Youhaiella tibetensis: one gene and its partner. The protein of the gene in region 2 binds, or shares a complex with, the protein of the main gene of each other region. Links are inferred from orthologs where the notes say so. Each region holds a gene or a part of one and is shown on either strand. Other genes may lie near its edges. The genes, in order: FNA67_RS14845 and uvrB.

Evidence for each region.
Region 1: the proteins of uvrB (region 2) and FNA67_RS14845 are in contact, whole or in part, in a crystal structure (PDB 7EGT), measured with the Thermus thermophilus proteins. The link is inferred for Youhaiella tibetensis from one-to-one orthologs. Residues at the interface, in WP_096411307.1 of Thermus thermophilus: Glu23, Leu25, Arg26, Asp27, Gly28, Glu29, Arg30, Phe31, Arg55, Glu326, Asp327, Phe328, Glu379, Ser382, Gln383, His398, Gly400, Arg401; in WP_096412145.1 of Thermus thermophilus: His654, Arg656, Phe657, Gln666, Asp668, Glu669, Lys680, Arg681, Leu682, Ser683, Lys685, Tyr686, Ala687.

The regions. Positions count from the first base shown.
Region 1 is NZ_CP041690.1:3,026,686-3,030,022, reverse strand. The notes cover bases 50-3,071. They hold FNA67_RS14845 (ATP-dependent helicase), read right to left. Parts: upstream 2,717-3,071; coding sequence 383-2,716; downstream 50-382. Other genes in these bases: FNA67_RS14840 (hypothetical protein), read right to left, coding at 2,793-3,071; FNA67_RS14850 (50S ribosomal protein L11 methyltransferase), read right to left, coding at 50-186. In the rest of the region: more of FNA67_RS14850, read right to left, coding at 1-49; more of FNA67_RS14840, read right to left, coding at 3,072-3,191; FNA67_RS14835 (esterase-like activity of phytase family protein), read left to right, coding at 3,311-3,337. UniProt on the Escherichia coli protein: A helicase with DNA-dependent ATPase activity. Unwinds DNA duplexes with 3'-5' polarity. Translocates on single-stranded DNA with 3'-5' polarity. Initiates unwinding more efficiently from a nicked substrate than double-stranded DNA.
Region 2 is NZ_CP041690.1:3,243,243-3,246,774, forward strand. Bases 176-3,392 are described here. They hold uvrB (excinuclease ABC subunit UvrB), read left to right. Parts: upstream 176-555; coding sequence 556-3,192; downstream 3,193-3,392. Other genes in these bases: FNA67_RS15865 (DUF2568 domain-containing protein), read right to left, coding at 176-314. Also shown: more of FNA67_RS15865, read right to left, coding at 1-175. UniProt on the Escherichia coli protein: The UvrABC repair system catalyzes the recognition and processing of DNA lesions. A damage recognition complex composed of 2 UvrA and 2 UvrB subunits scans DNA for abnormalities.

The DNA of each region.
Region 1 (3,337 bases), 220 kb from region 2 along the record:
GGCGAGTTCGTTGAAGGCTTCGAGATTGGCCGGGCTCTCGACCGTGGCCTCGAACACCCACTCGCCGGTCTCGGCGTCTTCATGGGCGGAGGCGGTCAGCGCCAGGTCGTCACGCTCCATGACGGCATCGACCAGCGCATAGGCCTGATCCTTGGTGAGGGCGACGGATACCTGGTCGACGGTCATGTGAAAGCTCGGTGCTATGGGAAGCGCCGTTCATGCAGCCTCAGGCCGGGAGAGTCAATCGGAGCGGGGTGGTGCCGGGACCCCCACCCTTGTTCCCTCCCCACAAGGGGGAGGGAGACCTGCTGGCTCGAGAGTGCCCCAACGCTTCCCCCCTTGTGGGGAGGGATTGAGAGTGGGGAGCCGCAGGCTCTGGGCTTCAGGCCTTGCGGATGAAGCTATCCAGCACCTTCTTGCGGCCGGTCTGGAAATCGATGGTGAGCTTGTTACCCTCGAGCGCGGCGATTTCGCCGTAGCCGAACTTATTGTGGAACACGCGGTCGCCGACCTTGTAGCCCGAGCCGGGGCCGAGATCGACGGAGCGTGCAACCAGCTCGCCTTCGATGGTGAGCGGGCCCGAACCCTTGCGCTGGGCCTGCTGGGCGCGGGCACGCTGCCAGCCTGGGGTTTCGTAGACGCTCTCGAAGGGGTCGACCGACTGGAAGCGGTTGGCGGTGCGCCCGCCATAGCCGTAGCCGCCATAGGAAGAGCCGGTGTCCTTGACCTCCACCACCTCGGCGGGGAGTTCATCGAGGAAGCGCGAGGGGATGGCCGATTGCCAGAGACCGTGGATGCGGCGGTTCTGGGCCAGGCTGATGCGCACGCGCTTGCGGCCGCGGGTGATGCCGACATAGGCGAGGCGCCGCTCTTCCTCGAGCCCGGCGCGGCCGGATTCGTCGAGCGAGCGCTGATGGGGGAAGAGGCCTTCCTCCCAGCCCGGCAGGAAGACGGTGTTGAACTCGAGGCCCTTGGCCGAGTGCAGCGTCATGATGGAAACGGCGTCGTCGGCCTCGAAGCTGTCGCGGTCCATGACCAGCGCGACGTGCTCGAGGAAGCCGCCCATGGTCTCGAATTCTTCCATGGAGCGCACGAGTTCCTTGAGGTTTTCGAGGCGCCCCGGGCTGTCGGCGGACTTGTCGTTCTGCCACATGGCCGTATAGCCGCTCTCATCGAGAATCTGCTCGGCGAGTTCGGCATGCGGGATGGTGCGCAGGCGTTCGGACCAATCGTCGAACTGTCCCACGAGGTCGCGCAGGGTGGTGCGCTGCTTGGATTTGAGCTCCTCGGTCTCGATGAGCATGCGCGTCGCCGAGAGCAGGGGCACGTTCTGGTGCCGGGCGGCATCGAAGAGGATCTTGAGCGTGGAGTCGCCCAGGCCGCGCTTTGGCGTGTTGACGATGCGCTCGAAGGCCAGGTCGTCGGCGGGCTGCGCCACGAGACGGAAATAGGCCAGCGCATCGCGGATTTCCTTGCGCTCGTAGAAGCGCGGGCCGCCGATTACGCGGTAGTTGAGGCCCAGGGTTATGAAGCGCTCTTCGAATTCGCGCATCTGGAACGAGGCGCGCACCAGGATCGCCATGGAGTTGAGCGTTTCGCCCTGGCGCTGGAACTGCTCGATTTCTTCCCCGATCTGGCGGGCTTCCTCCTCGCTGTCCCAGACGGAGGTGACGGCAACCGTCTCACCCTTCTCGGCGACATCGGTGTGTAGGGTCTTGCCCAACCGGCCCTCGTTATGGGCGATGAGATGGCTGGCGGCCGCCAGGATATTGGCGGTGGAGCGATAGTTGCGCTCGAGCCGGATCACCTTGGCGCCCGGAAAATCCTTTTCGAAGCGCAGGATGTTGTCGACCTCGGCGCCGCGCCAGCCGTAGATCGACTGATCGTCGTCGCCCACCACGCAGATATTGGCCTCGTTGGCCGGGCGCCCCTGGGCGAGCAGGCGCAGCCAGAGATACTGGGCCACATTGCTGTCCTGGTACTCGTCCACCAGCATGTACTTGAAGCGCTGGTGATATTCCTCGAGCACCTTCGGGTTCTCGCGGAAGAGCCGGATGCATTCGAGCAGCAGGTCACCGAAATCGGCGGCATTGAGGGTTTTGAGGCGCGCCTGGTAGTCGGCGTAAAGCTTGGCGCCCTTGCCGTTGGCGTAAAAGCCGCTCTCGGCGGGGGTCACGTCCCGGGGAAGCAGGCCCCGGTTCTTCCAGTCGTCGAGCATGCCGGCGAACTGCCGGGCCGGCCAACGCTTCTCATCGATGTTCTCGGCTTCGAGGAGCTGCTTGATGAGCCGGATCTGGTCATCGGTATCGAGAATGGTGAAGGCGGGCTTGAGGTCCACCAGTTCGGCATGGCGGCGCAGGATACGCGCGCCGATGGAGTGGAACGTGCCCAGCCACGGCATGCCTTCGACCGAGGAGCCGACGAGACTGGCGATGCGCTCCTTCATCTCGCGGGCGGCCTTGTTGGTGAAGGTCACCGCCAGGATTTCCGAGCCGCGCGCCTTGCGGGTGGAAAGGATGTGGGCGATGCGGGTGGTGAGGACGCGCGTCTTGCCCGTACCCGCGCCGGCGAGAACCAGCAGCGGCCCGTCGATGGTCAGGACGGCGTCGCGCTGCTCTTCATTGAGCCCCTGCAGATAGTCAGGTCCGCGCCGGCCGAGCTGGCTGGTAATCGGGCCTCCTGCGGACGGGGCGAGTCTTTGCGGTTCAGCGGGCATGCGGGATTGACGAATCTCTTTTTGTTCTCGTTGCGCAATATAGGTGCGGCGGGGGTGAATGTATATGCAGCCGCGACTAGCGAAGGATCACGACCACCGAGCCGGCGGGGAAGTTCAGGCCCTTGGGTGGGAGCTTTTCGATCGAGTCCTGGATGGCCCTGCGGAATTCGGGCCGGCGTTCGTAGCGGGCGAGGGCCTGGCGAACGGCGGCGCAGCGCTGGCCGGCGATCTTGTAGCGATCCTCGCCCGTGACCGCGGGCGTGCAGACGATGGCGAGCGAACAGCCGTTGCGCTTGGCGCGCAGGCCGAGGGCGGCATAGGTCGTGTGTTCCCGGGGTGGGATGGCGGCGCGCTGGGTGGCGACGTTGGCGAAGACGAACTTGCCCGGCGTCGCGCAGGCGTCGGCCGCATGGGCCGGCGCTCCGGCGAAGAGGATCACCATCAGTCCGGCGAGCGCGGCGAGCCATTTCATCATCGTTACTCCTTGGGCGGCGGGAGGGCGGTGGAGTGTCACGGAAGCGTCATCGCCGTGTCACAACCCCGTAGCGCCGCATGCCTATTGCGGGCCCTCATTGATCACCGGAGGGCTCTTCCATGCATACTAAACGTCTTTTGCCGGCA
Region 2 (3,532 bases):
ACCAGGTTCGCGGCGGCGACCACGCCCAGCACCACCGCCCATTCCGTGCGGCCCGCCGCCTGAAGTGCCAGCACTGCCAGTGCGAACATCGCCACCTTGAAGACCGTCAGCCACGGCTCGCCCAGCCGCATGCCCGACTTCGGCGCCGCGAAGATGCCCCAGGCCGTCGCGGCCACGACCACCGCCACCACCGCGATCAGCCACTTGAGCCAGCCTGCCTGGTCGAGCCCAAGCGCCCACACCACGAAAGCCGCCAGCATCGCCAATTCCGCAACGAACGCCACCAGCAGGTTGCCCCCCTTCAAGATATCCACGCCTAACCTCCTGTTTCCGTCACGCGCCACCCTGCCACGAACGCTCCGCGCTGCCTCTCCGCCAAGGTCGTATTTCCGACCTGCATTTGTGTTTGGAGGCTCGCGCCCCTGTTCCCTTTCCGTTCCTGGCATGCTAAGCAGGGGCAACCAATCACGCCACTACTGACATTACCTGTCACGAGCCCTATCTATCGTGGGAGCGTCGGAGGAAACTGCCTCCGCGCCAGCAGACGGATCGACCATGGCCTCCGAGAAGAAATCCGCCCGTCCGGGCAAAGCCGAATTTTCCATCGATGACTTCCTGGGCGAGATCGAGAAGGCCGAGGACATGGCCGCGAGCAAGCCGCTGCCGCAGGAACGCCTGCGCAACAAGCGCGCCCTCGACCGCGCCGACCGCGCCGCCGCCGAGGAAGCCGTCGCCCCGAAAACCGCGCTCGAAAAGCGCCGCACCACCCAGTCCAGGCGCGACACCGCCACCGGCATGGCCCTCAAGGCTCCCAAGTCCAAGGCCAACTCCGTTGATCGCCCCACCAACCTGCCCGGCCTCGAGGAAGGCATGCAGGCCGGCTTCAACCACATGCCCTCCGGCGCCGCCCGCGACCGCATGACGGCGCGCGACATCTCCCGCGAAGCCGCCAAGGACCCGGAAGTCCTCGGCAAGCTGCGCGATGCGCTCGATACCGCCAAGGCGAAATCCAAAAAGCGCGGCTCGTCCCTCGAAGGCGCCGCCACCGTCGGCATCAGCGCCACCGTCAAGGCGCTCGAAGACATCATCCTCAACGGCCGCAAGGAAGTGGAAGGCTCCGCCCCCTGGGTGCCTCACCGCCCGGAGCGCCCCGAAAAGCGCGAAGGCGGCATCCCCTTCAAGCTCGTCACCGACTATGAACCGCGCGGCGACCAGCCCACCGCCATTGCTGAGCTCATCGAAGGCATCGAGAACGGCGAGACCGACCAGGTCCTGCTCGGCGTCACCGGCTCGGGCAAGACCTTCACCGCCGCCCAGGTCATCGCCCGCACCAACCGCCCGGCCCTCATCCTCGCCCCCAACAAGACGCTGGCCGCCCAGCTTTACGGCGAGTTCAAGTCCTTCTTCCCCGAGAACGCGGTCGAGTACTTCGTCTCCTACTACGACTATTACCAGCCCGAGGCCTACGTTCCGCGCACCGACACCTATATCGAGAAGGAATCCACCATCAACGAGCAGATCGACCGGATGCGCCACTCGGCCACCCGCGCCCTGCTCGAACGCGACGACGTCATCATCGTCGCCTCGGTGTCCTGCATCTACGGTATCGGCTCGGTCGAAGACTACACGGCCATGACCATCGACGTGCAGAAGGGCGAGAAGATCGACCAGCGCGAGCTCCTCGCCAAGCTGGTCGCCCTCCAGTACAAGCGCGGCGACACCGGCTTCGTGCGCGGCACTTTCCGGGTTCGCGGCGACACCATCGAGCTCTTCCCGGCCCACTATGAAGACGCCGCCTGGCGCATCACCCTCTTCGGCAACGAGGTGGAGGCCATCGCCGAGTTCGATCCCTTGACCGGCAAGAAGTCGTCCGACCTCACCTTCATCCGCGTCTTCGCCAACAGCCACCACGTGACGCCGCGCACGACGATGAACCAGGCCATCAAGCTCATCAAGCAGGAGCTTGCCGCCCGCCTCCAGGAGCTCAACGGCGCCGGCCGCTTCCTCGAAGCCCAGCGCCTTGAGCAGCGCACGCTCTTCGATCTCGAGATGATGGAAGCCACCGGCTCCTGCGCCGGCATCGAGAACTATTCGCGCTACTTCTCCGGTCGTCGCCCCGGCGAGCCGCCGCCGACGCTCTTCGAATACCTGCCCGACAACGCCCTGGTGTTCGTGGACGAATCCCACGTCACCATCGGCCAGCTCGGCGCCATGTATCGTGGCGACCTGCGCCGCAAGGCCACGCTCGCCGAATACGGCTTCCGCCTCCCCTCCTGCATGGACAACCGTCCGCTGCGCTTCGAGGAGTGGAACGCCATGCGCCCGCAATCGGTCTATGTCTCGGCCACGCCCGGCTCGTGGGAGATGGAGCAGACCGGCGGCGTCTTCGCCGAACAGGTCATCCGCCCCACCGGCCTCATCGACCCGCCCGTCGAGATCCGCCCCGCCAAGAGCCAGGTGGACGACGTCGTCGACGAGATCCGCCAGACCTCCAAGAACGGCTATCGCACCCTCGTCACCGTCCTCACCAAGAAGATGGCCGAGGACCTCACCGAATACATGCACGAGCAGGGCATCCGCGTGCGCTACATGCACTCGGACATCGACACCATCGAGCGCATCGAGATCATCCGCGACCTGCGCCTGGGCGCCTTCGACGTGCTGGTCGGCATCAACCTCTTGCGCGAAGGCCTCGACATCCCCGAATGCGGGCTCGTCGCCATCCTCGACGCCGACAAGGAAGGGTTCCTGCGCAGCGAAACCTCGCTCATCCAGACCATCGGCCGCGCCGCGCGTAACGTGGATGGCCGCGTCATCCTCTATGCCGACAACACCACCGGCTCGATGGAACGCGCGCTGGCCGAAACCAATCGCCGCCGCGAAAAGCAGATGGCCTACAACGAGGCCAACGGCATCACCCCGCAATCGGTGCGCTCCAACATCCTCGACATCGTCGATTCCGTCGCCGAGCGCGACCACGTCACCGTTTCCATCGGCAAGGGCAAGGACGGCAAGGAACAGGTCCAGGTCGGCGCCAACCTCGCCGCCGTCATCAAGGACCTCGAAGCCCAGATGCGCGAAGCCGCCACCAACCTCGAATTCGAACGCGCCGCACGCCTGCGCGACGAAATCAAGCGCCTGCGCGAAATGGAACTCGACACCCTCGAAGGCGCCGACCTCGCCGCCGACTGACCCCCGCGCCTTCTCCCCCTTGTGGGGGTGAAGAGCGGCTATCCCGACGAACGCCGGGCGCCAGCAGAACCGGGATAGAACTCAGCCCAACCGCGATCCCCGCCTTCATCCCTCATGGCGACGAAAACAAGCGTCCTTGCCCCCCACTTCACCTCTCCCCCTCGGGGAGAGGTCGGCCGCAGGCCGGGTGAGGGGCCGCCCCAACCACCGGCCCCAGGACCCAAAAGCCCTCCAGGCGCCAGCAGAACCGGGATAGAACTCAACCCGACCGCGAGCCACCGCCTTCATCTCCCCTGGCGACGAAAACAAGCGCCCTCGCCCCCACTTCACCTCGCCCCCT